DNA from 2 places in the Streptomyces sp. NPDC047917 genome. Region 2 is predicted to be linked to the other one. Evidence: predicted binding sites of a transcription regulator. Region 2 holds the regulator's gene; the other holds the start of a gene.
The links. Region 2 encodes HspR, which represses chaperone genes until heat shock. Its sites were predicted from a motif close to TTGAGNNNNNNNNNCTCAA; they were not measured.
Positions count from the first base shown of each region.

Region 1 (14,971 bases), on a different contig from region 2:
GATCCGCCGGGGCTCTCGCCGTTTCCCGCCCCCGACCAGCGGTTTTCCGTCCTCCGAGCCGACAGCGAACCCCATATACACCGGGTGTATACCCACTATGTATAGTTCTTCTCTGCCGCACACCGCGCGCCCTGTACAGCTGTCCGGCACCTGTACAGCTGTTCAGCAACGGAGGAGTGACCCGCCTTGTCCATGAAGACGAAGTCGATCGGTACGGGGTTGGCCGCCGCCCTTGTGACAGCGCTCACCCTCACGCTGAGCGGGTGCTCCATGCAGACCACCGCCCCCGCCTCGGCCCGCGGGGACGCGGGCTCCGACGCCAAGGGCTCCTTCGGCCCGGTGGACTGCCGCAAGGCGAAGTGCATAGCGCTGACCTTCGACGCGGGACCGGGCGAGGACACCCCGCACCTGCTGGACATCCTCAAGGAGAAGAAGGTCCACGCGACCTTCTTCCTGCTGGGCAAGAACCACGTCAAGAAGCACCCCGACACCGTGCGCAGGCTCGCCGCCGAGGGGCACGAGGTGGCCAACCACACCTGGACCCACCAGGTCCTGACCGACCGCAAGCCGGCCGAGATACGGGCCGAGCTGGAGAAGACGCAGAACGCGATAGCGGACATCACCGGCAAGAAGCCGCGCCTGATGCGCCCGCCGCAGGGCCGCACCGACGACACCGTCTCGGACATCAGCAAGGACCTCGGGCTCTCCCAGATCCTGTGGAGCGCCACGGCGAAGGACTACTCCACGACCGACTCGGCGCTGATCAAGAAGCGCATCCTGGACCAGGCGAGCAAGGACGGCGTCATCCTGCTGCACGACATCTACAAGGGCACGGTGCCCGCGGTGCCGGGCATCATCGACGAGCTGAAGAAGCAGGGCTACACCTTCGTCACCGTCCCTCAGCTGATGGCTCCCGCCGAGCCGGTCCCGGGGACCATCTACCGCCCCTGAGCATGCCGCGGAAGGCCGAAGGACCCCCGGCGCGCGGTGCGCCGGGGGGTCCGGTCGTCCGATCGGGGCCCGCGCCGTCAGCCGCAGTTGCCCGCGGGCCGCTCCCGGGTCACCAGGTCGCTCCAGCCGGTGGTGCCGTCGATCCACACCACCCGCCGGCCGCCGTCGGCCGCCGCGTTCGACTGCTCACCGCGGTTGCAGGAGACCCGCTGGACGCGCGACCCGTCCGGGGTCAGCTGCCACAGCTTGGGCAGCGTCTCGTTGCGGTACGCCGTGTCCGGGGTCTGCGCCGTCACGGTGATCGCCTCGTCGGACGCCGTCAGGTCGTAGGCGAAGAGGGCGCCGTCACCGGTCTCCGGGCTGATGTCCTTGAGCCCGGTGCCGTCCGGGGCCGACCGGCGCACCGCCATCTGCCCCTGGTCCTCGACCTCGTCGACCAGCCACACCACGGAGTCCTTGGTGACCGCGGTCCGGCCGAGCGCCTGCGGGGTACCGCTCTGCGGCAGCAGCTTCGTCCTCCCGGTGGTCACGTCGAACACCTCGACGCCCAGCTCGTACTCCGTCTCGCCCGGGTAGAGCTTCCCGTAGGCGATCGTGGAGCCCTTGACCGAGCCGACCGCGGTGGAGAGGTGGTACTTGCCGCCGTCCACGTAGGCCTGCTTGCCGGTCCGGGTGTTCACATAGCCGACGTGCTGGCTGCCGAACGGGTCGTACTCGGTGAAGACCACCAGATCGCCGTCGACCCGCAACCCCTCGACGCCGGTGAAGGAGGTCCAGACGGTCTTGACCGGGCCCCCGGAGATCGGACGCTTCAGGATGTCGACGCCGGTGTCGCCGAAGGCCGCCCAGACCACCGACTTGCCGTCGGTCGCCGGGTACACGTGGTAGCGGCCGTCGTTGGGGCTGATCAGCTTGGGCGCCCCCTTGCCGTCGGTGCGCCCGGCGTAGACGGAGTACGGCTCCGAGCCGTCGTCGTTCGACTTCGACGTGGCCCACCAGCCGCCGCCCGCGCCGACGCCGGTACCGGAGATGTTGAGCTTGCCGAAGAGCTTGTCGGAGTCGACGCCGAGCGCCTTCTCCCAGCCGGGGACGATGCCGTGGGCGTCGAACGCCCGCTTGACGACCGCGAGTTGTTTCTTCGTCACGCCCAGCTCCCTGGCTGCCGCGACGGTGGCGTTGCGGCCCTCGGTGAAGCCGTCGAGCGGAGTCAGGTAGGAGTCGAGCGCCCGGTAGGCGATCCTGTCGGCGAGCTCGGCGCCGAGGTCCTCACGGATGTCCCAGAGGGCACCGGAGTAGATCGTGGAGTTGAGGTGCACCCCGCCGTTGTCGGTGGAGAAGGCCACGCCGAGGAAGTTCTTCGAGGTGGTGGCGCCGTCGTTGAGGTCACGGAAGGCGCAGGCGCGCGGCGCGGTGGTGCGGCACAGGTCCTCGCCGATCAGCCCCGCGTCCGGGTCGTCCATGGCGGTGCCGGAGGCGGTGACGTCGATGGCGTTGCCGAAGTAGTCGGCGATCGCCTCGTTCATGGCACCGGACTGGCCCGCGTAGACCAGGTTCGCGGTGCTCTCCACGACGCCGTGGGTCATCTCGTGGCCGACCACGTCGAGGTCGGAGGAGAGCGGCTTGTACTCGCTGTCGCCGCTGCCGTAGACCATCTTCTGGCCGTCCCAGAAGGCGTTGACGTACGGCTGGCCGTAGAGGGTGACGCCGACCAGCGAGTTGATGGCCATGCCTCGGCCGTCGAGGCTGTCCCGGCCGTGCTGCTTCTTGTAGTAGTCGTAGACCTGGCCGGCCGCCCAGTGCGCGTCCGTCGCGCCGGACTGGCCGGCCTCCTTGCCGAAGTCGCTGGTGGGGTGGCTGAACTCACTGATCCCGCCGGGCCAGCGACCGGACGCCTCACCGACGTCGACGCCCCGGGCGTCCCAGGTGACGAGCGAGTTCCGGGTGGTGTCCCACTGGCGGGAGTAGTCCCGCATGACGTACTGGTCCTTGCCACTGTCGTGGTAGAGGTCCAGCTCGACCTTGGAGCCGTCGGCGCGCAGACCGGTGCCCTTGACGCCCGGGAAGTCATCGCCCGCGGTGCCGGTGGCCGGTGCGGCCGCGGTGCCTGCGGCCTTCGCGGGGGTACCCGCCGCGGACGTGGCCCCCGGTGCGGTCAGGGTCTTGATGCCGCTGTACTGGAGGACCGGGAAGCCGGCCGCGGCGTCGATGTAGACCTCCTGGAGCACCGGTTCGCCGGTGGCCGGGTCGGTGCCGCGCACGGTGACGTGCTGGGCGAGGACGCCGGTCCCCTTCGGGATCACCACGAGCCCGCGGGCGGTGCCGGTGAGGGCGGCCGCCCGTGCGGACTTCCCGCCCTTCGTCCGTACCGCGTCGTCCTTGGTGAGCGTGTCGCCCCTGAGCCGGGAGGCGGTCGTGGCGACCGCGCGCCGTACGGCGAGCTCCGCGTCGACCCGGGCCTCGGTGGAGGCGGTCAGCCCGGTGAAGTACTTGCCGGAGGTGCCGGTGACGACACGCTTTCCGGCCTTCTTCTCCATCCGTACGACGTACTGCCCGCCGAGCACCGCGATGCCGTGGTGCTTCTGCTGGAACCGCACGGTCTCCTCGGAGCCGCTGGTCAGCGAGCGTACGGGGGTCAGGTCCCGCTTCGGGTCGGCGATCCGGTAGCGGTTCTTCTTCGCGGCGAGGTGGCTGCGGGCCGCGTCGGCCGGCTTCGCCCCGGCGTCCACCGGCTCGGAGATCGCATCGACGAGGGCCGGGGTGGCGGTGCCTTCGCCGGAGACGACCTCGGACCGCGGCGCGGCGGCCGACGGGACCGCCTGGGCCGGGATCGCGGTCACCACGAGTGCCGCACTGCCGAGCAGCGCGGCCAGGGCGGCGCCCCTCGGTATGCCGCTCCCCCTCGGTATGCCGCTCCCCCTCGGTATGCCGCTCCCCCTCGCCGTACCGGTTCTCCCCGCCGTACCGGTTCTCCCCGCCGCCGCGGATCTGCGTGAACCTCTGTTGGACGTACGCAATTTGGCCCCTCCCACACGCCTGGAAACCATCCAAGTGGTCATGGCCATGCAACCCGCGGGCCGGCAATGGATCAATGTGACAGCCGTGTTGACAAGTGGGCACGCCCACTTGTGTGCCCTGTGAAAACGGAGTGAGAATCCAGGCATGATCCAGGGGGAGCTACGGGATCTCGGTCTCGGTGAGGCCGAGCAACGCGTATACGAGGCACTGCTCGCGGGGAAGGCCGCCGACACCCGGGAGCTCGCCGCGCTGCTGGACATGGCGCCGGAGCCGCTGGCGGCGGTGCTCGGCCGGCTGACCGAGCACGGCTTCGCCCTGCCGGGGCCGCCCGGGGAGCCGGACGCGTTGCCGCGCGCGGCGACCCCGGCCGGCGCGATCCGTGCGCTCATCCACCGCCGTCAGGCCGAACTCCATCTTCGCTCCGCCGAGTTGGAGCAGCTGCGGATGAACGCCGACCGGCTGGCGGGCCGGCTGATGTCGGGCTCGCCCACCGCCCCCGAGGACGGCATCGAGGTGCTCGTCGGCCCGCAGGCCATCGGCGAGCGCGCCGAGTATCTGCTGGCCTCCGCCGAGCGGGAGGTGGCGATCCTGGACCGGCCGCCGTATGTGAAGGGCCAGTCACGGGAGGGCAGTTCGCGTCCGCCGGGCCTGGACATCGGGGCGCTGCTCGACCGGGGGGTGCAGGTGCGGACGGTGCTGGACCGGGAGGGCGTCGGCTATCCCGGCCGGATGCGTTCGCTGACCGGACTGGTCGAGCGGGGGCTGCGGGCCAGGGTCGCTCCGGACGTACCGACGAAGCTGATCATCGTGGACGGGCGGATCACCCTGCTGCCGCCGAGCGACGCGTCCGACCCGACCGCGTCCGCCCTGGTCATCGGCGACGCGCTGCTGCGCAACGCGCTGGTGCCGCTGTTCGAGACGGTGTGGGAGCGGGCGACTCCGCTGGGCGGCTCGGGCGGACCGCTGCCGGAGCCCCAGAAGGAGCTGCTCGGCCTGCTCGCGGCCGGCCTGAAGGACGAGGCGATAGCCCGCCGGCTGGGCGTCCATGTGCACACCGCCCGGCGCCGGATCAGCGTGCTGCTGGACTCGCTGGGCGCCCAGACCCGCTTCCAGGCGGGGGCGCAGGCGACGCTGCGGGGGTGGCTGGAGGTGTGAACGCGGGGCGCGCGAGCGGCCTGCGCACGCGGAACGGCTGCGCTGATCGGCGGCGCGGTGGCGGCGCTGACCGGCCGCGCTGATCTTCCACGCGGAACGGCCGCGGTGATCGGCCATGCCGATCGGCGGCGCCATGGCGGCCCTCGCCCCAGCGTCCCGCGCACGCGGAACGGCCCGCCCACCCATTGCTTGCGGGGAAGGCGGGCCGTCCGTACCGGTCGCGCGTGGTGCCACGTCCGTCACGCCGTGGCGGCCGGGGCCTTTCGGACGAGAAGCCCTATGCCGCGGCCGGGATCCTCTCCTCGGGCCTGGCCGCGGACGCCGGGGCCAGGGCGATCTCCAGGACCTGCCGGACATCGGTCACCGGGTGGACCTCCAGCGTGTCCAGGACCTCGGCGGGGACGTCGTCCAGGTCGGCCTCGTTCCGCTTCGGGATCACCACGGTGGTGATCCCGGCACGGTGCGCGGCCAGCAGCTTCTGCTTCAGGCCGCCGATCGGCAGCACCCGCCCGGTCAGCGAGACCTCACCGGTCATCGCCACGTCCGTACGGACCAGCCGTCCGGAGAGCAGCGAGGCCAGTGCCGTCGTCATGGTGATGCCGGCACTGGGGCCGTCCTTCGGGACCGCGCCCGCCGGGAAGTGGATGTGCACGCCGCGGTCCTTCAGGTCCGCGACCGGCAGCTCCAGCTCCGCGCCGTGCGACCGCAGGAAGCTCAGCGCGATCTGCGCGGACTCCTTCATGACGTCGCCGAGCTGGCCGGTGAGGGTCAGTCCGGACGCCCCGGTCTCCGGGTCGGCCAGCGACGCCTCGACGAACAGCACGTCACCGCCCGCGCCGGTCACCGCGAGTCCGGTGGCCACACCGGGCACCGAGGTCCGGCGCTCGGCCGGGTCCTGGGCGGACTCGGGGACGTGGTGCGGCCGTCCGATCAGGCCGCGCAGATCCGCCTCGGTGACCGTGAACGGCAGCTCCCGGTCGCCCAGTTCGTGCTGTGCCGCGACCTTGCGGAGCAGCCGGGCGACGGCCCGCTCCAGGTTGCGTACGCCCGCCTCGCGGGTGTACTCGCCGGCCAGCCTGCGCAGCGCGGACTCGTCGAGCGTCACCTCGTCCTTCTCCAGGCCGGCGCGCTCCAGCTGGCGCGGGAGCAGGTGGTCCCGGGCGATGACGACCTTCTCGTCCTCGGTGTAGCCGTCGAGCCTGACCAGCTCCATGCGGTCGAGCAGGGCTTCCGGGATGGCTTCGAGCACATTGGCCGTGGCCAGGAAGACGACGTCGCTGAGGTCGAGCTCGACCTCCAGGTAGTGGTCGCGGAAGGTGTGGTTCTGCGCCGGGTCGAGGACTTCGAGGAGGGCGGCGGCCGGGTCGCCCCGGAAGTCGGAGCCGACCTTGTCGATCTCGTCGAGCAGGACGATCGGGTTCATCGAACCGGCCTCCTTGATGGCCCGCACGATGCGTCCCGGCAGTGCGCCGACGTACGTACGCCGGTGGCCCCGGATCTCCGCCTCGTCCCGCACACCGCCGAGGGCGACGCGGACGAACTTGCGGCCCATGGCGTGCGCGACGGACTCACCGAGCGAGGTCTTGCCCACGCCCGGAGGGCCCACCAGTGCCAGCACGGCCCCGCCGCGCCGCCCGCCGACCACGCCGAGCCCCCGGTCGGAGCGCCGCTTGCGCACGGCCAGGTACTCGGTGATGCGTTCCTTCACGTCCTGGAGGCCCGCGTGCTCGGCGTCGAGCACCTGCTGCGCGCCCCGGATGTCGTAGGCGTCCTCGGTCCGTTCGGTCCACGGCAGTTCGAGGACGGTGTCGAGCCAGGTCCTGATCCAGGAGCCCTCGGGGCTCTGGTCGGAGGAGCGCTCCAGCTTGTCGACCTCCTTGAGCGCGGCCTCGCGGACGTGCCCGGGAAGGTCGGCGGCCTCGACGCGCGCCCGGTAGTCGTCGGACTCGTCCTCCGGGTCACCGTTGAGCTCGGAAAGCTCCTTGCGGACGGCTTCGAGCTGGCGCCGCAGCAGGAACTCGCGCTGCTGCTTGTCGACGCCCTCCTGGACGTCCTTGGCGATCGACTCGGCGACGTCCTGCTCGGCGAGGTGTTCGCCGAGCCACTGGATGGCGAGCTTCAGCCGGGCGACCGGATCCACGGTCTCCAGGAGCTGCACCTTCTGGGCGGTGGTGAGGAAGGGCGAGTAGCCGGAATTGTCGGCTAGCGCGGAGAGGTCCTCGATCTGCTGGACCCGGTCCACGACCTGCCAGGCGCCGCGCTTCTTGAGCCAGCTGGTGGCGAGCGCCTTGTACTCCTTGACCAGCTCGGCGGCGGCCCCGGGAAGCGGATCGGGAACGACCGCGTCGACCCGGGTCCCCTCCACCCAGAGCGCGGCACCCGGCCCGCTGGTCCCGGCCCCGATCCGCACCCGGCCCCGGCCGCGGATGAGCGCGCCCGGATCCCCGTCCGAAAGCCGCCCGACCTGCTCGACGGTGCCGATGACACCGGTACCGGTGTACGTACCGTCGATCCGCGGAACAAGAAGCACCTCGGGCTTGCTGCCACCGTCACGGGCCGCGGCCTGTGCGGCCTCCACAGCGGCACGTACATCGGTGTCGGACAGGTCCAGAGGCACCACCATCCCGGGCAGCACGACCTCGTCGTCGAGCGGCAGCACGGGCAGGGCGAGCGGAGTGACCGCATTGGAATCGGTAGCCATGATCTCCCCTTCGGCAGTCAAGTTGAGCTATGCAGACTCAATGCTGCTGAGCCGCCCATTGTTCCCAGGCGTGCGTTCGCTGTGAGCGATCGCATGGGGCGGGCGACCGAGGGGCGCGAAGGGGTGAGGGCAGGGGAGGGCACCCGACCGGGGCGACGACGGCGGTGGCGCAGGTCATGGCCGAGCCGGCCGGGCTCGACGATCCGAAGAAGCGCAGGGTGAACGAGAAGCACGGCGACGATCACGGGGTGAACCTCGGCAGGCTGCGCGCACTCGCGAGCGACTCAGGCCACGGGAGAAGCTCGCGGGCGGGCTCCAGGTGCCGGACGGCCCTGCGGCGGGGCTCCCGAGGCCCCTGATCTACCGCCCGCAGGCGTTCGGGCGCGAGGAGCCGGACACCGCGGTGCGATCCCGGGCCCCACCGAACCCGAGGCGGTTCAGCTACATCCCAGGAGAAAACCCGCCGAGCCTCCGATCGATGCCGAACCGCCGATCACCCGAACCGATCAGGGATTCAATTCCCACTACTCGCACCGCACTTCAGCTCGCGCTGAGCAAATGCCACAAACTGCTTCATAAGTGCTGGCAGGACGCTCGGCAGCTTGGATTTATCGGGGGCACTACCCACGGTGATGCGCAGGTCGATGTACTTTCCGGGCGAGTTCGGCCCCCTGGAGGGTTCACAGATGAAATAGGCGGCAGCGCCGCTGTCCCAGATGATGCCCTTCTTTCCCACGTCGATCGGCTGCGGATTGGCCCTGTCCATCGAGCTCCAGTCAATCTGACCCTCGAACCCTCGGAGGGCGGCGTCCGCCGCAAACATCGGAGCGCCATCAATGGCGAGGGAACATGTGACAGAGTCGAGATCATCAACCAACACGAAGGGCCTGTGATACACGGCAGCTTTGTCACCCATCGGAAGGATGGGCAACACGTCACTGCCGGCGAACGCGTTCCAGCAGATTCGCTTGGGAAGTTCCGGAACAGCCTCCTTCTCGCTGCCCGAACAGCCCGTCAGAAGACCTACCAAAATCACGAATGTTGATACCACTACGGCAGAATTCACGAATCGGCGCATGATTAACTTCCCTTGGGGGCTGAACTGGCGACCAGATCGCGGCCCACTGAGTGCGCCACTGCTGTCTCGATGGAGGCCGAGCCTTGGTACTCCTCGATCTGCTCAGACGTCAGACCGGTCCCTCGTCCAGCCGCCCCCACCGCTGAAGTGGCGGCGCTCTTGGCGGCCTCCTCGGCGCGCGTGTAACCTGCCGCAGATTCATGGCGAGACGCTGTCGTCGTGTCGTGCTCTGCATTCTTCACAGCGGACTCACTGACGTCTTCCTTGATCCAGCCCACCACGTCACCACCTGCGGGAAGCATCTCGACGTACTTGGCCCCGACAGCATCAATGATGCGATTCGTCCACTTCGCATTTTCTGCGACGCCGTCGTTGTATTCCTCGTCCTCGGCGACCTGTGCTTCGAATACCCCCTGCGCCCTCGCCTCGGTCATGATTCCGGCGATCTCGCCTCCCGGGTGGACGGCATTGCGCACCGCCTCACCCATGTCACTGTGTTTATCGAGGTGTTGAAAGACGTCGGACACCAGCGCTGTGGTAAATGCCTGCTGAGCGTTGGTGATCGCACCGTACGCCTGGGGGTCCTGGCCGACTGCGCCGAGGAAGAAGGCCATCTCATCCTTCTTGAATTTTGCGGGCGTACCGAACGGTTCGATCTGTTTCGCGCCGTTCTCAGCCGTGGCCTGCAGGTCAGGCATGTATTCGGCGGCCATGTTGCCGAAGTTCTGGGTGAGTCCGTTGAGTCGCCCATCTTCTGCCACGAGTTCGGGCTCCGCACCGATCTTCGCGACAACCTTCGTCATCACGCTGCTCATGTGCTTGCCGTGCTCTACCGGCGGCGCGCCCTCGTCGCCCGGCACTCGTCCCGTGACTGCCGCTTCCAAGGCGTTGCCCATGGCCGTCTGGCCAGGGCTCTGCTCTCCGCCGGTGACCGTGTCGTACCAGTCGTCCATGGGCTTCTTGTCGAGCATGTAGCTGACAACGTCCTGCGCCTTCTCGCCTTTGATTTCAGCATCGTCCGTGGTCACGATGCCGTCCTTGTCGCTGTCCTCGCGGAGCGGCTCGTCGAAGAAGGCTGCTGATGCCCCGGGATTGTTACTCATGGCCTCCATCAGGCCGGTCAGGGGATTGAAGCCCTTGCCACCCGTCTCGTCGAGGTTGATGAGCATCTTCTGGTCCGACGGCAGGCTGTCGTGCCAGATGCCCGGATTCTTCCTGTCCATGGCGACCATGTCCCGGCCGACAGACAGCAGGAAGCTCTTGTCGTACGTTCCTTCCCGGAGGAGCGCACCCAGCGCCTGGTAGCCGTACAGCTTCGCGAAGCCGGCGCCCGGTACGTCGATCTGCTTGTGGCCCGCCTTCATGAGCTGCGTGGTCCACCCGGCGCCAAGGTGGTCCGGTGTCGACGTCTTGGTGGCGAGACCCAGCATGGCGCCCATGTCGCTCTGGATGTTGCGGACCATGTTCGCCCGGTCCTGGCCGGCCGGTCCGAGGGACGTCGCATCCAGCGACATCTTCATGTACGACTCAAGGGTGCCCTCGGCGCCCAGCTTCCGGTAGAAGTCCGGGGCGAACTCGGGATCGTTGCGGTTGTCGTCCAGGAGGTCTTCGAGTTCCCTCAGCGCTGCCACATTGCGCGCCGTGCCGCCGTCCCCGGTGACCTTCTTCATCAGCCCCAGCGCCCGGTCCACCTGCTCGGCGTCCAGGCTCTCGTACTTGGGAGCCGTGAAGTTGTGGTCGTCCTTCACATTCGTCGCGAGGGCGCGCTTCAGTGATTCGTCGGCGTCGGAGCAGTCCTCGACGATCCTGTCGATCTTCCGCTGCCAGGAGGACACGGCATCGTTCTGCTTCCGCAGGGCCTCCGAGTAGCCCGGGTCGTGGCGCGCCGCGATGTCGCTCTCCAGGTCGTACTGAGGCGTGACCTTGCCCTTGGCGTCCACATGGATCCCGGCGGCCGGGCCCTCCTCGTCCCTGATCCTGACGAGCGCGTCCTTGGCGGACTTGAACGACGTGTGCGCATCCGCGAGCAGCAGATTGATGCCTTTGGCCTGGGCCCCGGCGTCTTCGAACTCCTTGGCCGTCTTGCCGATGAAGGGTTTGGTGACATCGGAGTTGACGCCTTGCCATCGCGCCTTGTCGGACTTGGCCTTCATTCCCTGCCGGGCGTCGTCGGCAAGTTTCTCCAGCTTGGTCACCATTTCCGACCAGTCGTCCGCGGCTTCCTTCAACTTGGCGACGGGCGCGTTGACGACGTCATCGAATGTCAGCACGGCGCCTCCCTCCTCGTCCTACTCGTAGTACTCGCTGATCTTGGACACGGTGAGCAGGTTGCCGCCGATGTCCGCATCGTCCGCGGCGTGAACGGACTTGCTGTAGTCGAGGTGGTCGGAGATCCGGGCGCAGGCGTCCAGAAGCGTTCGCAGCTGGCTGTTCCACCGGTCGTGCACCTTCAGCAACTGCGAGCCGCTGGTGAAATTGCCGTTCGTCAGGGCGATCGCCGCGTCGAAGGTGGCAGGACGGGCATGGTCACCGTCCCGGGAGAGCCGATCGCGCAGCATGTACGCCTCGTGTCCGACCGCTCCGAGGTCGTCCTGGTTCACCACCAGATCAGCCGGACCACCTGAAGCTCCCGGCTCTCCGTCAGCTCGATTCAGCTGCATGTGAGCTGATTGCCGCTGCGCGGCTTCAGCCTTGACCTGTTCCCACTCGTTCCAGGCCATCACGCCCCCGTTCGACCAGTTCTCGTTGTGAGGATCTTCGTCCTCCGGGCTCGATCGCCAAGGCCTGCTGCGGGTTCGCCGCGTGGACCGCATACAGGATGTCGAACGACGCCCCCGTGCCGGGCGCTGCCGCCCCGTCTTCCGTGCGGCTGCAGACCCCTCCCCCTTCAGCCCATGACCGAACAGGCATTTTATTTGATCGGGGACCGCTGATCACAGCGGCAACGCCCTCACAACGCCTCGTGATTTGGCCAACTTCAGCCCCACGGTTCACACAGACATGAGGTCACGTGTCGCCCTCCGGGCGATCACGTGCGCCGGCGGCCTGCGTCCGTACGCTGGGATTTCATGCGCGCGGGACAGCACGAAGGGCAGGAGGCCGAGGTGGCCGGGACGACGACGGTGGCGCAGGTCATGGCCGAGCTGGCCGGGCTCGACGATCCGAAGACGCGCAGGGTGAACGAGAAGCACGGCGACGATCACGGGGTGAACCTCGGCAGGCTGCGCGCGCTCGCGAAGCGGCTCAAGACGCAGCAGGAGCTCGCGGTCGGGCTCTGGGCGACGGACGACACCGCGGCCAGGCTGCTGGCCATCCTGATCTGCCGGCCCAAGGTGTTCGGGCGCGACGAGCTGGACGTCATGGTGCGTGGGGCGCGCGCCCCCAAGGTGCACGACTGGCTCGTGAACTACGTGGTGAAGAAGAACCCGCACGCCGAGGAGCTGCGCCTGGCCTGGTCCGCCGACCCGGATCCGGTCGTCGCGAGCGCCGGCTGGGCGCTGACCACCGAGCGGGTGGCGAAGAAGCCCGAGGGGCTCGATCTCCCCGGGCTGCTCGATGTCATCGAGGCGGAGATGAAGGACGCCCCGGACCGGCTGCAGTGGGCGATGAACCACTGTCTGGCGCAGATCGGGATCGAGCACGCCGAGTACCGCGCCCGCGCCATCGGCATCGGTGAGCGACTGGAAGTGCTCAAGGACTACCCGACGCCCCCGAACTGCACGTCCCCGTTCGCACCGGTCTGGATCGCCGAGCTGGTGCGCCGCCGGGAGGGGCAAGAAGGCTGAGGGGCCCCGTGGTCCCCGTCGGGCGCGAAAATCGTTCGGCTCGTCGCACGAGTACGAGCACAGTGCCCCCATGGACGTCGACAGCGGTGGCCGGGGGTTGAACGCGGACGGGACGATCCGGCGGGAGGGCTCGCTGAGCCGGGTGCCCTCGGCGTTCGCCCCCGTGGTGGCGGCTGCCCGGTCCCGGATCACCGGGGCGTTCGACGGTACGCGGCTGCACAGCGCGTACGTCTACGGCAGCATTCCGCGCGGCACGGCCGTTCCCGGTGTCTCCGATCTGGATCTGCTGCTGGTGCTGCGTACCCGGCCGACCGGGGCCGACGAGGCGGCGGCCCGTGCCGTCGAGGCCGGCCTGGACGCCGGCTTCGGGCAGATCGACGGTGTCGGCGCCCTCCTCACCAGTACCGACGCCGTCACCAGTGAGCTCGAACGCCACGACCTCGGCTTCTTCCTGGCCTGCCTCTGCACCCCGCTGCTGGGTGAGGACCTCGCCGGGCGGTTGCCGCGCTACCGCCCGACCTCCCTGCTCGCCCGGGAGACCAACGGAGACCTGGTGCTCTCGCTGCCCCGTTGGCGGCGCAGGGCCGCCGAGGCCACCACGGACGCCGCACGCCGAAACCTCAGCCGGGGCGCCGCCCGCCGGCTCGTCCGGTCCGGCTTCACGCTGGTCATGCCGCGGTGGCAGGGCTGGACCAGTGACCTGGCCGAGTCCGCCGAGGTGTTCGCCCGCTACTACCCGGACCACCCGGAGCGGATCGAGCAGATGCGGCTGGCCGCGTACACCGGCCGCAACCCCTCCGCCGATCCGGCCGTCCTCAGCACGCTCATCGAGGACCTCGCGCCCTGGCTGGCGGCCGAGTACGTCGCGGTGCACGGCGAGAAGGCGCCGCGCCCCTGACCACCGTGCCCCTGATCACCTCGCCGCTGGTCACCTCGCCCCTGATCACCGCACTTCTGATCACCTCGCCCCTGGCCGCCACTCCCTGGCCGCCACTCCCCTGGTCACCGCCTCCCGGACCGCGCCGGCCCGCCGCAGCAGCGGCCAGCAGGCAATCCCGAACAGCAGCGCCAGCGGATGGCCCCAGTCGGTGAGTGGGCTGCTCAGGTCGATCAGATCGGCTGTCAGCATCACACCCAGCCCGCCGAGCACCAGCGTCCGCACCAGCGGGGTGAGCAGTCCGGTGAGCGCGCCCACGCTCGCCATCAGCCCGAAGCTGATGCCGTAGTCGAGGCGGTGCAGCGACGATTCCGGCAGGTGCCCGGCGACCACGGAGATCCCGACCGGGATCTCCGTGGCGAGCGTGGCCACGACATGGCCGAGCACGAACACCGCGGCGGTCCGCCATCCTCCGATGCGGCGTTCCAGCGCGGTCAGTACGAGGGCGAGGACGAAGACCACCGGGGAGGCGAGCCCGCCGACCACCCACAGGGCGCTGGCGGCCAGGACCAGCAGCGGGGTCTCGCCGAGGTGCGCGACATCGGTGCTCGATTCACGCAGCGCGGCGGCGACGACGGCGGGATCGGCGAACTCCATGAACAGGGACGTGGCGACCAGCACCAGCAGGTACCCGAAGGTGAACGGCGTGCCGGCGGGCGTCGGCAGCAGCCGCGGCCACCGGCGGGCCCCGCCGGCCGGAGGGGGTGGTGGGGCGGCCGGGCCCGAAGCGGCGGGGCGGCCCGGCCCGCCGGGCTGGCACGGGACGGCGTCGAGCAGCGGAGCCACGGAGGGTTTTTCGCGGACCGCCCTGTCCGTACGCTGATGCACCGCGCGAGGCCCCTTTCCATGACAAGCCCCCCGAAGCAAGGCCCTACCTTCTTTGATCTTCCCCCGCGCCGTCTATGGCGTGAGCCACAGACACCCGTCCGTGAACCGGTCGTGGTCCGCCCCCCGATAGAAGAGGTGTGAAGCTGCTGCGCCCCTCGGGGGAGGACCCGAACGACGACGACGCCCTGCTGCGTGCCGTCGCGCAAGGAAACACGGAGGCCCTTGCAACGCTCTACGACCGGCACGCCGGCTGGCTGCTGGCCCGGCTGAGCAGGCGCTGTGCGGATGCCGAGACCGTGCGGGAAGTCCTTCAGGACACCTTCGTGACGGTCTGGCGCTCCGCGGCCTCGCACCGCGGGGCCAGGGTCGGCGGCTGGCTGTGGGTGATCGCCTCGCGCCGGCTGGTGGACGCCCAGCGGGTCCATGCCCGTTCCGATCTCGCCCACCGGGCCGAGCGGGCCGGGAGCAACGAGTGGGCCGCCACCGCGCCGTCCGCCGAGGAACGGGTGCTCGCCGGGCTG
Region 1 covers NZ_JBIDCA010000002.1:513,795-528,765, reverse strand. Annotated here, with positions in the region: gene ACGF8B_RS06065 (polysaccharide deacetylase family protein) at 193-951, shown strand; gene ACGF8B_RS06060 (M4 family metallopeptidase) at 1,029-3,791, opposite strand; gene ACGF8B_RS06055 (TrmB family transcriptional regulator) at 4,111-5,121, shown strand; gene lon (endopeptidase La) at 5,399-7,822, opposite strand; gene ACGF8B_RS06045 (hypothetical protein) at 8,337-8,900, opposite strand; gene ACGF8B_RS06040 (DUF6571 family protein) at 8,903-11,170, opposite strand; gene ACGF8B_RS06035 (hypothetical protein) at 11,189-11,560, opposite strand; gene ACGF8B_RS06030 (DNA alkylation repair protein) at 11,969-12,685, shown strand; gene ACGF8B_RS06025 (nucleotidyltransferase) at 12,756-13,583, shown strand; gene ACGF8B_RS06020 (rhomboid-like protein) at 13,644-14,408, opposite strand; gene ACGF8B_RS06015 (RNA polymerase sigma factor) at 14,588-14,971, shown strand, end outside.
Region 1: the regulator HspR is predicted to act here: its motif matches at 7,845-7,863, upstream of lon (endopeptidase La).

Region 2 (14,971 bases):
GTCGCGGCGGCCACCAGCGACGAGTCCGCGATGGAGACCTTGTGGTGGGCCTCGTAGCGGCCCTTGAGCCCGCGCAGGATCGCGATGGTGTCCTCGACGCTCGGCTCGGCCACCAGCACCTGCTGGAAGCGGCGCTCCAGGGCGGGGTCCTTCTCGATCCGCTCGCGGTACTCGTCGAGCGTCGTCGCGCCGACCATGCGGAGCTCGCCGCGGGCCAGCATCGGCTTGAGCATGTTGCCGGCGTCCATGGCGGAGTCGCCGCCGGCGCCCGCGCCCACGACGGTGTGCAGCTCGTCGATGAAGGTGATGATCTGCCCGTCGCTCTCCTTGATCTCGGAGAGGACGGTCTTCAGCCGCTCCTCGAACTCGCCGCGGTACTTGGCGCCCGCGACCATCGCGCCGAGGTCGAGCGAGACGAGCCGCTTGTTCTTCAGGGACTCGGGGACGTCGCCCTTGACGATGCGCTGGGCGAGGCCCTCGACGACGGCCGTCTTGCCGACGCCGGGCTCACCGATGAGCACGGGGTTGTTCTTGGTGCGGCGGGAGAGCACCTGGACGACCCGGCGGATCTCCTGGTCACGGCCGATGACCGGGTCGAGCTTGCCCTCGCGTGCGGCGGCGGTGAAGTCCGTGCCGAACTTCTCCAGCGCCTTGTACTGGCCCTCCGGGTCGGGTGTGGTCACCCGGCGCCCTCCCCTGCTCTTCTCGAATGCGTCCAGCAGCCTCTTCGCACTGGCCCCCTGCCCACCGAGGATCTCACCGGCGCGGCCGCCCTCGGCCGCGATGCCGATCAGCAGGTGCTCGGTGGAGATGTAGTCGTCGCCGAGCTCCTTCGCGCGCTGCGCGGCGTCGGCGATGACGGCGAGCAGCTCGCGGTTGGGCTGCGGCGGGGCGACGGTGGACCCGGTGACGCTGGGCTGGGCGCCCAGCAGCCGCTCGGTCTCGGTGCGTACGGCGATCTGGTCGGCCTCGACGGCGGCGAGCAGATCGGTGACGTTCTCGTTGTCCTCGCCCGCGAGGAGGGCGAGCAACAGATGCCCGGGGGTCAGATCGGGGTGCCCGTCCTTCACGGCCCTGCTGGTGGCCGCGTTGATGGCGTCCCGGCTCTTGTTGGTCAGCTCGGCGTCCACGTGCGCTTTCTCCTCCTTCTTGCGGTGACTGCCCTCTCGACAACACTGACTAGGTCGACGTGCGTAAAGTTGAGTCTACCCCACTCAAGCCAAAATTGAGTCCACTCCGCTCAACTTGCGGCCGGGAGTCGTCCCGGGTCCGGTTCCACCGATTCCGGTGCTTCGAGTGAACCGGCCGCCCCGGCCCTCCGCCACCGCAGCGGGGGCGGCGGACCGGGCCCCCGCCCGCGCTGCCTACGCTGTCCACATGGCAGTCGACGTGACGAATCCCGGCCCCGAGTACCTCGCCTTCTGGCGCGCGCGGCATGTGTGCACCCTGACCACGCCCCGCCCGGACGGCACGCCGCACGTGGTGCCGGTGGGCGTGACGTACGACCCCGAGACGAGGCTGGCGCGGGTCATCACCGGAAAGAACACCAGGAAGGCCGCCAACGTGCTGGCCGCGGGCCCGGACGGGGCACGGGTCGCGGTCTGCCAGATCGACGGGCGCCGCTGGGCGACGCTGGAGGGGCGCGCGACGGTGCGCACGGAGCCGGAGGCGGTGGCCGACGCGGTACGCCGCTACGCGGAGCGCTACGAGCGCACGCCGGCGCCCAACCCGGACCGGATCGTCATCGAGATCGCCGTCGACCGGGCGCTCGGCAGGGCCTGAGCACGGCTTCGGACCGTACCCGGCCGGGAAAAGCACAACGGCGCCATCGTGTTCAGGTCACGATGGCGCCGTTGTGTGGGGGAGTGACTGAGCGACATGTAACGACGGGGGATCGCTCAGGCACTGCGGGGGGTGGCGGAAATAGTCTCTGGCTCGAACAGCTGGTGGTCACGCCGGTCGAGGTTGACGAAAATCATGTCGTACCGGATCGCACAGCGAACGGGCTGCGGGGCTCCACGCGGCTTGCGGAGGCATCGGTAGGCACGTACTTCGTCGTCTTCTTCACGTGCGACAACGATGGGGTCGCCGAACAGAGTGACCATCAACGAGTCGCCACAGTGGGGGATGGCGGTGACGAGATCGATGAAATGCCAGCCTGATCGGTAGGCCGTGGCCATCTCGCGCCGGAAGGTCCGGTCGTCCGGCGGGATGGTCATGCGCCCGGCTGGACCGTGGCGGAGCCGATACGGGCGGGCGAGACCCAGCCGATGTCGGACGACTCGGCGGGGGCGACCCAACCGATGTCGGACGACTTGGCAGGCGCGACCCAGCCGATGTCGGACGACTTGGCAGGTGCGACCGGCCACCCGATGTCACCGTCGGCCGCGGCCTGGACGACCCAGCCGATGTCGGACGACTTGCCGGGGGCGACCGGCCACCCGATGTCACCGTCGGCTCCGGCCCGGACAGTCCACCCGATGTCGCCACCGGCAACACTGTCCTCGCTCCAGCCAATGTCGCTGCCGCCCAGCAGCCCGATGCCCAGGGCCGCGACGAACGAGACGGCAAGCGCCGAGCGATGCATTCGCTTATACATAGTCGGCTTCGTCCTCACTTGTGGATTCTTCTCCCCCGCACCTAAGACGATGTCTCACCTGGGCACGCGAGCACCACTGAGTAGATGCATCATGTTCCTGCATGTTCAGGAACCTGGGGGGTGACGATATGACCACAAGCAACACAAAGCCGACACATTCTCATGGGATCACCGAACTGTGCGACGCGGGGGCACGCCTTTACGCCAGCGCTTTGCGGTTGGGACGCATTGCCCGCGCCGAAGTGGAACCGGCGCCCTGCCTGATGGAGTTCGCGCTGCTGCATCCCGATCCGGACGACCCGGACTGGCTCCGGCCTGTTCCGCCGACCACCGCGCTCGCGCAGCATCTGCATCCCATCGAGCGGGAGATCCTGGAGCGGCGCCGGCACTCGGTCGAACTGACGGAGTCGTTCGAGCCATTCATGGACATCAGCACTCTGGGGCCGCCCAGCACCCACGCCATCACCGTGCTGGAGGGCGAGAACCGGATCAACGCGGCCCTCGATCTCGCCACCGCGGAGTGCCGCGCCGAAGTGCTCACCGTCCAGCCCGGCGGCGGCCGGGCCGAGCATCGTTTCAGCAAGTCGCTGCAACGCGGCCTGTCCGTGGTCCACCGCGGCGTCAGCATGCGCACCCTCTACCAGCACACCGCGCGCCACAGCCCCAGCACGCTCGCGTACGCGGAACGCATGACCGACGACAACGTGGAGATACGCACGCTCGAAGAGCTGATCGGCCGCCTGATCGTGTTCGACCGGACCGTCGCCTTCATCCCGGCCAGCGACGACGACCAGGTGGCCCTGGAGCTCCGCCATCCCGGGCTCGTGCAGTACCTGGTCAACGTGTTCGAGCAGTTCTGGACGAGGGCTGCTCCGCTGCGGGAGGAAGTCAAGTACGAACCGACCTCCCTGGGCATCAGCGGGGTTCAGCGCTCCATCGCCCAGCTCCTCGTGGAGGGCCACGTGGACGACTCGATCGCCCGCAGACTCGGCATGAACGTCCGTACCTGCCGCGCCCACGTCGCCAAGCTCGCCGCCGCACTCGGCAGCAGCAGCCGGGCCCAGCTCGGCTACCTGATAGCGCGGTCGGGAATCCTGGAGGAGGAGCAGAGCTGACCGGGCCCCGCACAGCACACGCACCACACACGGCACACACGACGCACGGCACTCGCACCACACACGGCGCGCACGACGCACGGCACGGCCGTACACCGCACCACACCCACGCACCGCAACCGCGCACCACACCGCGCAGCGCAGCACGGCACCGCACACACCTGCGTACGGCAAAGGGCCGGGGAACCGACCCGTAAGTCGGCACCCCGGCCCTTCACCGTCAGCTCGGCCAGTCAGCCCTTCACCGTCAGCCCGGTCCGTCAGCCCGGTCCGTCAGCCCGGCCCGGCAGCCCGGTCCGTCGACTCGCCACCCGGCTCAGTCCTTCGGCCGCTTCGGCCGCCAGACCACCAACGCGCTGGTCTGCTGGACGTCCTGATACGGCACCAGATCGCGCCGGTAGGAGGCGTGCACCTGGGCCTCCCGCTGCTGCATGGCCTGGGCCGCGCCGTCCACCGCCGCCGACAGCTCGGCGACGCGCTGCTGGAGCGCGGCGACCTGGTTCTCCAGCTCGATGATGCGCTTGATGCCGGCGAGGTTGATGCCCTCGTCCTGCGACAGCTGCTGCACGGTGCGCAGCAGCTCGATGTCGCGGGCCGAGTAGCGCCTGCCGCGCCCGGCCGTGCGGTCGGGCGAGACGAGGCCGAGACGGTCGTACTGGCGCAGTGTCTGCGGGTGCAGGCCCGAGAGCTGGGCCGCGATCGAGATCACGTACACCGGGGATTCGTCGGTCAGTTCGTACGGATTGCGTCGTCGGCCGTCCACCTCAAGCTCCCTTCGCTGCCTGGAACAGCTCCGCCCGCGGGTCCTGGCCCGCGGTCGCCTTCCGGTAGGCCTCCAGGGCGTCCCTGGCCTCGTTGCTGAGGTCGCCCGGCACCTTCACCTCGACGGTGACCAGCAGGTCGCCCCGGGTGCCGTCCTTGCGTACGGCGCCCTTGCCGCGGGCGCGCATCGTACGCCCGTTGGGAGTGCCGGCGGGCAGCTTCAGCGTGACCGGCGGGCCGCCGAGCGTGGGCACCTTCACCTCGCCGCCGAGCGCCGCCTCCGTGAAGTCGACGGGCACGGTGACCGTGAGGTTGTCGCCCTTGCGGCCGAAGACCGGGTGGGCGTCGACGTGGACCACGACGTACAGATCGCCGGCCGGTCCACCGCGTTCGCCCGGGCCGCCCTTGCCGCGCAGCCTGATCCGCTGGTTGTCCGAGACGCCCGCCGGAATCCTGACCTGCATGGTCTTGGAGGACTTCGCCCGCCCGCTGCCCTTGCAGACGTCGCACGGGTCCTGGGCGATGAGGCCCCGGCCCTTGCAGTCCACGCAGGGGTCGGTGAGCGAGAAGCCGCCGCCGGTGCCGCGCGACACCTGGCCGGTGCCGAGACAGGTCGGGCAGACCCTGGGGGTGCCGTTCTTGTCGCCGGTGCCGGAACAGGCCTTGCAGGGCGCCTGGCTGGACATCCGCAGCGGGACCGTGGCCCCCTCGACCGCCTCGGTGAAGCTGAGCGTCACCTCGGACTCGATGTCCTGGCCGCGCCGCGGCTGCACCCGCGTCCCCGTGCCGCCCCGGTTGAACAGGCCTCCGAAGACATCGCCCAGACCGCCGCCACCGCCGAACCCGCCGGCCGCGCCGCCCTGGCCCCCGCCCTGGGTGCCTCCGAAGAGGTCGCCCAGGTCGAAGTTGAAGTTGCCTCCGGCGCCGCCGGGTCCGGCCCGGAAGCCGCCGTTGCCGAAGAGTGCGCGCGCCTCGTCGTACTCCTTGCGCTTCTTGCTGTCACCGAGGACGTCGTTCGCCTCGGAGATCTCCTTGAAGCGCTCCTCGGCCTTGTCGTCGCCCTTGTTGGCGTCCGGGTGGAACTCGCGGGCGAGCTTCCGGTACGCCTTCTTGATCTCGGCGTCGGTGGCGTCCTTGGGGACGCCGAGGACCTTGTAGTAGTCCTTCTCGACGAAGTCCTTCGTGCTCATCGACGTCCCTCCTTCCGGACGATCGGCCATGCGACCGGCCCGTGGGCCGGTCGCATGGCCGGGCGGTGGGCCACGAGGTGGTCGGACGGAATGTCAGACCTCCTCGGTGCCACCGCTCTCCTCGTCGGTTGCCTTCTCTTCCTTCGCTGCGGCCGGCGTCGCGCCCGGCTGGGGCTCGGCCACCGCCACCCGCGCGGGGCGGATGGTGCGCTCGCCGATCCGATACCCCGGCTGCAGGATCGCCACGCAGGTCGTCTCGGTGACGTCCGGCGCGTACGAGTGCATCAGGGCTTCGTGGATCGTCGGGTCGAAGGGCTCGCCCTCCTTGCCGAACTGCTGCAGGCCCAGCTTGGCGACGACCGTCTCCAGAGACTCGGCCACCGACTTGAACCCGCCCACGAGCTCGCCGTGATCGCGGGCCCGGCCGACGTCGTCGAGCACGGGCAGGAGCTCGGACAGGAGACCCGCGACTGCGATCTCCTTGACCGTGGCCCGGTCCCGCTCGACGCGGCGGCGATAGTTCTGGTACTCGGCCTGGAGCCGCTGGAGGTCGCCCGTGCGCTCGTTGAGCGCGGTGCGGACCTGGTCCAGCTGGGCCGTCAGGCCGACTGTCTGTACTCCGTCCCCGGCCGGGGACGCCCCCTCCTCCGAAGAGGAGGCGGCGTCCTTCGGCTCAGCTCCGTCAGGGGTGGCGCCGGAGGGGACGTCGGGCTTCTCCTCGAAACCCGGAGTCTCCTCGGTCACACCGCACCGCCCTTGGCGTCCTTCTCGTCGTCCACGATCTCGGCGTCGACGACATCGTCATCGGCCTTGGCCTGCTGGGCACCCGGCTGCGGGTCGCCCTGCGGAGCGCCGTCGGTCTGGGCGTTGGCGTACATCGCCTGGCCGAGCTTCTGCGAGACGGCCGCGACCTTCTCGGTGGCGGTACGGATCTCGGCGGTGTCCTCGCCCTTGAGCTTCTCCTTCAGCTCGGTGAGCGCGGTCTCCACCTCCGTCTTCACGTCGCCGGGGACCTTGTCCTCGTTGTCCTTGAGGAACTTCTCCGTCTGGTAGACGAGCTGCTCGCCCTGGTTGCGCGACTCGGCGGCCTCGCGGCGGCGGTGGTCCTCCTCCGCGTACTGCTCGGCCTCCTCACGCATCCGGTTGACCTCGTCCTTCGGCAGCGAGGAGCCGCCGGTGACGGTCATCTTCTGCTCCTTGCCGGTGCCGAGGTCCTTGGCGGCGACGTGCATGATGCCGTTCGCGTCGATGTCGAACGCGACCTCGATCTGCGGGACGCCACGCGGGGCCGGCGGCAGGCCGGTCAGCTCGAACATCCCGAGCTTCTTGTTGTACGCCGCGATCTCGCGCTCGCCCTGGTAGACCTGGATCTGCACGGACGGCTGGTTGTCCTCGGCCGTCGTGAAGATCTCGGACCGCTTGGTCGGGATCGTGGTGTTGCGCTCGATGAGCTTGGTCATGATGCCGCCCTTGGTCTCGATACCGAGGGACAGCGGGGTGACGTCGAGGAGCAGGACGTCCTTGACCTCACCCTTGAGGACACCGGCCTGGAGCGAGGCGCCGATGGCGACGACCTCGTCCGGGTTCACGCCCTTGTTGGCCTCCTGGCCACCGGTCAGCTCCTTGACGAGCTCGGCGACGGCCGGCATACGGGTGGAGCCACCGACGAGAACGACGTGGTCGATCTCGGAGAGCTGGATGCCCGCGTCCTTGATGACGTTGTGGAACGGGCTCTTGCAGCGGTCCAGGAGGTCGGCCGTGAGCTGCTGGAACTGCGAGCGCGTGAGCTTCTCGTCCAGGTGCAGCGGGCCCTCGGCGGACGCCGTGATGTACGGCAGGTTGATCGAGGTCTCCGTCGAGGACGACAGCTCGATCTTCGCCTTCTCCGCGGCCTCGCGCAGACGCTGGAGAGCCATCTTGTCCTTGGACAGGTCCACGCCGTGCCCGTTGGCGAACTGCTTCACCAGGTAGTCGACGACGCGCTGGTCCCAGTCGTCACCACCGAGGTGGTTGTCACCGTTGGTGGCCTTCACCTCGACGACGCCGTCACCGATCTCCAGGAGCGACACGTCGAAGGTGCCGCCACCGAGGTCGAAGACGAGGATCGTCTGGTCGTCCTTGTCGAGGCCGTACGCCAGCGCGGCGGCGGTCGGCTCGTTGACGATGCGCAGGACGTTCAGGCCCGCGATCTCGCCGGCCTCCTTGGTCGCCTGACGCTCGGAGTCGTTGAAGTACGCGGGGACGGTGATGACCGCGTCGGTCACCTTCTCGCCCAGGTACGACTCGGCGTCGCGCTTCAGCTTCTGCAGGATGAAGGCGCTCATCTGCTGCGGGTTGAAGCTCTTGCCGTCCAGGTCGATCTTCCAGTCAGTGCCCATGTGGCGCTTGACGGAGCGGATGGTCCTGTCGACGTTGGTCACTGCCTGGCGCTTGGCGACCTCGCCGACCAGCACCTCGCCGTTCTTCGCGAAGGCGACGACGGACGGCGTGGTCCTGGCGCCCTCTGCGTTGGTGATGACGGTGGGCTCGCCGCCTTCGAGAACGCTGACGACGGAGTTAGTCGTGCCCAGGTCGATGCCGACCGCACGTGCCATTTCAATTCCTCCAGCTTGACTACTTGAGTGGATCTGACTCAAGGATGCACGACCCCCGCCTCACTGTCAACAGACCTGAGTCGAGGCGACTCAACTATCGTGCAGAGGCTCCGCGCGCGCCGCCATTTCCCGGGGTTGCGGCCCGATCGCGCACGACACCCCCGCCCCCGGGCGATGCAGCCCTTCCCCATCATCGCCCCGTGGGATCGTTCTGTCACAAAATGCCGCGAGCCACGCAAAACCGGCACTCGGTCCGCCGCGAACCCAGGCAGGTGCGAACGATGCAGACACAGAGACAGAGGAGAGACGCGAGGCGGTACGGGCCGCCACCGAGCCGGAGCGCGAGGCGGTACGGGCCGCCACCGGCCCTGTCGGCGGTACGCGCACGAGTACGGCGGTGGGAGCCCCCGCCGGCCAAGCGCGTACTGGACCTGACCCTCGGCTCGGCCCTCCTGACCCTGGCCTCCCCGCTGCTCGCCGCGGGCGCCGTCGCCCTCGCGGCGCGGCGACCCCCGGGCGGCGTACTGACCCGCTCCCCGCGGGTCGGCCTGGACGGCCACGTCTTCGTACTGCGCTCACTGCGCACCCGGCGACTACGGCTGGACCTGCTCTCCCGGCTGCCGCACGTCGTCCGGGGGGACCTCTCCCTGGTCGGCCCGGAACCCCTGGCGCCGGACGACCCGCGGGCCGGCACCGACCCCGCCGGAGCCCCCGCCTCCCCGGGCGCGAGACACTGGCGGCAGGAACTGAAACCGGGCCTCACCGGCCTGGCGCAGATCCGCTCCCGCTCCGGGATGCCGTGGGACGAGCCCGCCCTGCTGGACCAGCACTACGCCGAGCACCACGGGGTACGGGTGGACCTGGCCATCCTGGCGAGCGCCGTACACGCTCCGCTGCGCGAGGCGGCCCGAGGGCTCGCCCTGCGCGGCAAGGCACGCCTGAGCGACACAGATCACCGCCTCTCCGGCTACAGCACGGCGGAAGAAGTGGGTAGTGTCGGCACAGACTGATTAAGTTACTGCTTAGTAATCACTGATAATCGCCAGTACCCGTCTCATCGACGCTGGATCCGACCCTCCCCACCCTCGCAGGCCCGAGGAGCCCTCAAATGCAACTCGCCGCGATCATCGTGTCGCTGGTTCTGATCGTGGTCGGCGTGGCCCTGTTCGTCCGCGCCCTCCTGCAGATCTACAACTTCATGCGGCTCGGCCAGAACGTGCCAGCGGGCACCCGCACGGACGAACCCGCACAGCGCACCGTCACCGTGGCCAGGGAATTCCTCGGTCACACCCGGATGAACCGCTGGGGCATCATCGGTGTCGCGCACTGGTTCGTGGCGGTGGGCTTCTTCTCCCTGCTCCTGACGATCGTCAACGCCGTCGGCCAGCTCTTCAAGGCCGACTGGATCCTGCCGGTCATCGGCGACTGGGCGCCGTACAACGTCTTCGTCGAGTTCATCGGCACGATGACCGTGCTCGGCATCCTGACCCTGATCGTGATCCGCCAGCTGGCCCATCCGCGCAAGCCGGGCCGCAAGTCCCGATTCGCCGGGTCCAACTTCGGCCAGGCGTACTTCGTCGAGGCCGTCATCCTCATCGTCGGCGTCTGCATCTTCATGCTGCACGCCCTCGAAGGCGCCCAGCACCACGTCGCCGGCTACGAGTCCTCCTTCTTCATCTCGTACCCGGTCGTCAGCTGGCTGGAGGGCATGGACGTCTCCACCCTCCAGAACCTCACCTACTTCTTCGCCGGCCTGAAGATCGCGACCTCCTTCATCTGGATGATCACGGTCGCGCTGAAGCAGGACATGGGTGTCGCCTGGCACCGCTTCCTGGCCTTCCCGAACATCTGGTTCAAGCGCAACGCCAAGGGCGAGACCTCGCTCGGCGAGCTGCTGCCGATGACCTCCGGCGGCAAGGAGATCGACTTCGAGGACCCGGGCGAGGACGACGTCTACGGCGTCTCGCAGATCGAGCACTTCTCCTGGAAGGGCCTGCTCGACTTCTCCACCTGCACCGAGTGCGGCCGCTGCCAGTCGCAGTGCCCCGCCTGGAACACCGGCAAGCCGCTCTCCCCCAAGCTCCTGATCATGTCCCTGCGCGACCACGCGCACGCCAAGGCCCCGTACCTGCTGGCCGGCGGCGGCAAGGACATGGAGGGCAACGAGAAGGCGACCGAGGAGCAGCTGAAGGACGTCCCGGCCGCCGCTCTCGCCGAGGCCGAGCGCCCGCTGATCGGCACGGCCGAGGAGAACGGCGTCATCGACCCGGACGTGCTGTGGTCCTGCACCACCTGCGGTGCGTGCGTGGAGCAGTGCCCGGTCGACATCGAGCACATCGACCACATCGTCGACATGCGCCGCTACCAGGTGATGATCGAGTCCGCGTTCCCGTCCGAGGCGGGCACGATGCTCAAGAACCTGGAGAAGAAGGGCAACCCCTGGGGCCTGGCGAAGAAGCAGCGCGTCGAGTGGACCAAGGAGGTCGACTTCGAGGTCCCGATCGTCGGCAAGGACGTCGAGGACCTCACGGAGATCGACTACCTGTACTGGGTCGGCTGCGCGGGAGCTCTCGAAGACCGCGCCAAGAAGACGACGAAGGCCTTCGCGGAGCTGCTCCACATCGCGGGCGTCAAGTTCGCGATCATGGGCGGCGACGAGAAGTGCACCGGTGACTCGGCCCGCCGCCTCGGCAACGAGCCGCTGTTCCAGCAGCTCGGCCAGGAGAACGTCGCGATGCTGAACATGGCGTTCGGCGAGGATGACGAGGACGAGGCGACCAGGAAGCCGAAGTCGTCGAAGAAGATCGTCGCGACCTGTCCGCACTGCTTCAACACCATCGCCAACGAGTACCCGCAGCTCGGCGGCGAGTACGAGGTCATCCACCACACCCAGCTGCTCCAGCACCTCATCGACGAGGGCAAGCTGATCCCGGTGACCCCGGTCGAGGGCCTGATCACGTACCACGACCCCTGCTACCTGGGCCGTCACAACAAGATCTACACCCCGCCGCGCGAGATCATCGCGAAGGTCCCGGGCCTCCGCAACGAGGAGATGCACCGTCACAAGGAGCGCGGCTTCTGCTGCGGGGCCGGCGGTGCCCGGATGTGGATGGAGGAGCGGATCGGCAAGCGCATCAACAACGAGCGCGTCGACGAGGCCCTCTCCCTCAACCCCGACATCGTCTCCACCGCCTGCCCGTTCTGCCTGGTCATGCTGACCGACTCGGTCAACGGCAAGAAGAACGAGGGCAAGGCGAAGGAGTCGATCCAGGTGGTCGACGTCTCGCAGCTGCTGCTGGACTCCGTGAAGACCCCGGCCGACCCGGCCGGGGAGGCGGAGTCTGCGGACGCGCCGGAGCCCGAGCCGGTGAAGTGACCCGGTAGACCGCACGACGGAAGCGGCCGGACCTGCCCAGGGGCGGGACCGGCCGCTTCCGCTTTCCATCCGCGACTCCCCCGACGCCCTGGGGAGTTCCCCCCGGGGTTCCCCTAGGGGATGTCACAGCTCGGCGGCAATGGCGGGCAGGTTCCCCAGGCCCCCTGACCGCACCGGCCCGGACCAGGTACGTTCGATGACGTGGCTGGATTCAGGATCGGACGCGGCCGGGACAACCGCACCCCGCAGCAAGCGCAACAGCAACCGCGGCAGCAGCCGTACGGCACACAGGAACCACCGCCGTACGGTCAACAGCCCTGGCCGCCGGCAGGAGGCAACACAGCCCCGCCCCCGTACAACAACGGAGGCAACGGCGGCCACGGCAACGGCGGCTACAACGGCGGCGGCCAGGGCGGCGGCTACAACGGCGGCCACGGCAACGGCGGCTACAACGGCGGCGGCCAGGGCGGCGGCTACAACGGCGGTCACGGCAACGGCGGCTACAACGGCGGCGGTCACGGCGGTGGCTACAACGGCGGCCAGGGCGGCGGCCACGGCGAACCGGAGTACTTCGGTGACCCGTACCAGCAGCCTCAGCATCCCCACCAGCCCCAGAACCCCCACGGTTCCCCGCAGCACGGCGACCCGTACGCCAACGCCCCCGGCCACACCCAGGCATTCAGCATCGGCGAGGACCCGTACGGCCCCGGCGACACCTACCGCGCCGGCCAGGCCCCCGCCCAGCCCTCGGGCCCCCGGCTGCCGTGGAAGCAGCTGCTCAGCGGCATCGTGCTCCGCCCGGGACCGACGTTCTGGCAGATGCGCGACTACCCCGTCTGGGGTCCGGCGCTCATCGTCACGTTCCTGTACGGCCTGCTCGCGCTCTTCGGCTTCGACCAGGCCCGGGACGACGCGATCCACGCGACGATCTCCACGGCGGTGCCCTACGTCGTCATCACGGGCCTCGGCTTCGTCATCGGCGGCCTGGTTCTCGGCGCGGTCACGCACACGCTCGCCCGCCAGCTGGGCGGCGACGGCGCGTGGCAGCCGACGGTGGGCCTGTCCATGCTGATCATGTCGATCACGGACGCGCCCCGCCTGATCTTCGCGGTCTTCCTCGGCGGCGAGAACTCCCTGGTCCAGATCCTCGGCTGGATCACCTGGCTGGCCTCGGCCGCGCTGTTCACCTCGATGGTGAGCAAATCGCACGACCTGCCCTGGCCGAAGGCACTGGGCGCGTCCGCGATCCAGCTGATCGCCCTGCTGTCGATCATCAAGCTGGGCACCATCTGACGCCCGCCCGCGCACACCCCGAAACCCCCGGCGCCTCCCGTGCGCCGGGGGTTTCGGAGTTCCCGGGCGAATAATTTCGAAATGCATGGGCGCGTGATGTCGAGAACCCGTGGCGTGCTCCGTCCCCGTGGTGAGCGCGACCACAATGGTCCGCACCAACACCGAGGAGACCACGATGGCCAAGTACCTGCTTCTCAAGCACTACCGCGGCGCTCCGAGCGCGGTGAACGATGTCCCCATGGACCGGTGGACGCCGGAGGAGATCTCCGCGCACATGCAGTACATGAACGACTTCGCGGCCCGGCTGGAGAAGACCGGCGAGTTCGTCGACGCCCAGGCGCTCGCCCCCGAGGGGACCTTCGTCCAGTACGACGGCGAGGGCCGCCCGCCGGTCACCGACGGCCCGTTCGCCGAGACCAAGGACCTCATCGCCGGCTGGATGGTGATCGACGTCGACAGTTACGAGCGCGCCGTCGAGCTGGCCGGGGAGCTGTCGGCGGCCCCCGGGGCGGGCGGGAAGCCGATCCACGAGTGGCTGGAGCTGCGCCCGTTCCTGACCGCGATGCCCACCATCACCGAGTGACCTCCCCGATGAACGAGGCCCTTCTCAGAAGCCTCACACCGGGCGTGCTCGGGATCCTCGTCCGCCGCGGAGCCGACTTCGCGGCGGCCGAGGACGCCGTGCAGGACGCGCTGGTCGAGGCGGTCCGCGTCTGGCCGGCCGACCCCCCGCGCGACCCGAAGGGCTGGCTGATCACGGCGGCCTGGCGCAAGTTCCTCGACGCGAGCCGGGCGGAGACCGCCCGCCGCCGGCGCGAGGACCTCGTCGACGAGGAACCGGCGCCCGGCCCCGCGCCCTCGGCGGACGACACGCTCCGGCTCTACTTCCTGTGCGCCCACCCGTCGCTGACCCCGTCGTCCGCCGTCGCGCTCACCCTGCGCGCCGTCGGCGGCCTCACCACGCGCCAGATCGCCCGGGCCTACCTGGTGCCCGAAGCGACCATGGCGCAGCGCATCAGCCGGGCCAAGCGCACCGTCTCGGGCGTGCGGTTCGACCGGCCCGGCGATGTCGCCACCGTGCTGCGCGTCCTCTACCTGGTCTTCAACGAGGGCTACTCCGGCGACGTGGACCTCGCCGCCGAGGCGATCCGGCTCACGCGGCAGCTCGCGGCCGCGATCGACCACCCCGAGGTGTCGGGGCTGCTCGCCCTCATGCTGCTCCACCACGCCCGGCGCGCCGGGCGGACCGCACCGGACGGCAGCCTGGTCCCGCTCGCCGAGCAGGACCGCACCCGGTGGGACACCGGGGCGATCGCCGAGGGCGTCGAAATCCTCCAGGCGGCCCTCGCCCGCGACCGGCTGGGCGAGTTCCAGGCCCAGGCCGCCGTCGCGGCCCTGCACGCCGACGCGCCCACCGCCGAGGAGACCGACTGGGTGCAGATCGTCGAGTGGTACGACGAGCTCGCCCGCCTGACCGACAACCCGGTCGTCCGCCTCAACCGCGCGGTGGCCATCGGCGAGGCCGACGGACCACGCGCCGGGTTGGCAGCACTCGCGACGCTGGACGACTCGCTGCCCCGCCACACCGCGGCGGCGGCCTACCTCCACGAACGGGCCGGCGACCTGACGACAGCGGCACGCCTCTACGCGGAGGCGGCCGAAAAGGCGCCCAACCACCCCGAACGCGACCACCTCACCCGCCAGGCAGCCCGCCTCAACACCCAGAAACGCCACTGACGGTCCCGCATCCGGGCCTGCCCCGTCCGGGGCTCAGGCGTCGAGAACCTGCCCGCTGCGCCGTACGACGGGCTTGTCCACACTCCACGGGAAGTTGATCCAGCGGTCGGTCTTCTTCCACACGTATTCGCACTTCACCAGCGAATGCGACTTCTCGTAGATGACCGCGCTGCGGACCTCGGCGACATGATCGATACAGAAATCACGCACCAGCTTCAGCGTCTTCCCGGTATCGGCGACATCGTCGGCGATCAGGACCTTCTTGTCCGAGAAGTCGATGGCATTCGGAACGGGCGCCAGCATCA
Region 2 covers NZ_JBIDCA010000001.1:596,486-611,456, reverse strand. Annotated here, with positions in the region: gene clpB (ATP-dependent chaperone ClpB) at 1-1,130, opposite strand, end outside; gene ACGF8B_RS02710 (pyridoxamine 5'-phosphate oxidase family protein) at 1,378-1,782, shown strand; gene ACGF8B_RS02705 ((2Fe-2S)-binding protein) at 1,899-2,219, opposite strand; gene ACGF8B_RS02700 (hypothetical protein) at 2,216-2,599, opposite strand; gene ACGF8B_RS02695 (helix-turn-helix transcriptional regulator) at 2,728-3,714, shown strand; gene ACGF8B_RS02690 (heat shock protein transcriptional repressor HspR) at 4,031-4,477, opposite strand; gene dnaJ (molecular chaperone DnaJ) at 4,479-5,666, opposite strand; gene grpE (nucleotide exchange factor GrpE) at 5,760-6,410, opposite strand; gene dnaK (molecular chaperone DnaK) at 6,407-8,260, opposite strand; gene ACGF8B_RS02670 (sugar transferase) at 8,542-9,270, shown strand; gene ACGF8B_RS02665 ((Fe-S)-binding protein) at 9,369-11,636, shown strand; gene ACGF8B_RS02660 (Yip1 family protein) at 11,838-12,929, shown strand; gene ACGF8B_RS02655 (YciI family protein) at 13,105-13,512, shown strand; gene ACGF8B_RS02650 (RNA polymerase sigma factor) at 13,521-14,666, shown strand; gene ACGF8B_RS02645 (phosphoribosyltransferase) at 14,700-14,971, opposite strand, start outside.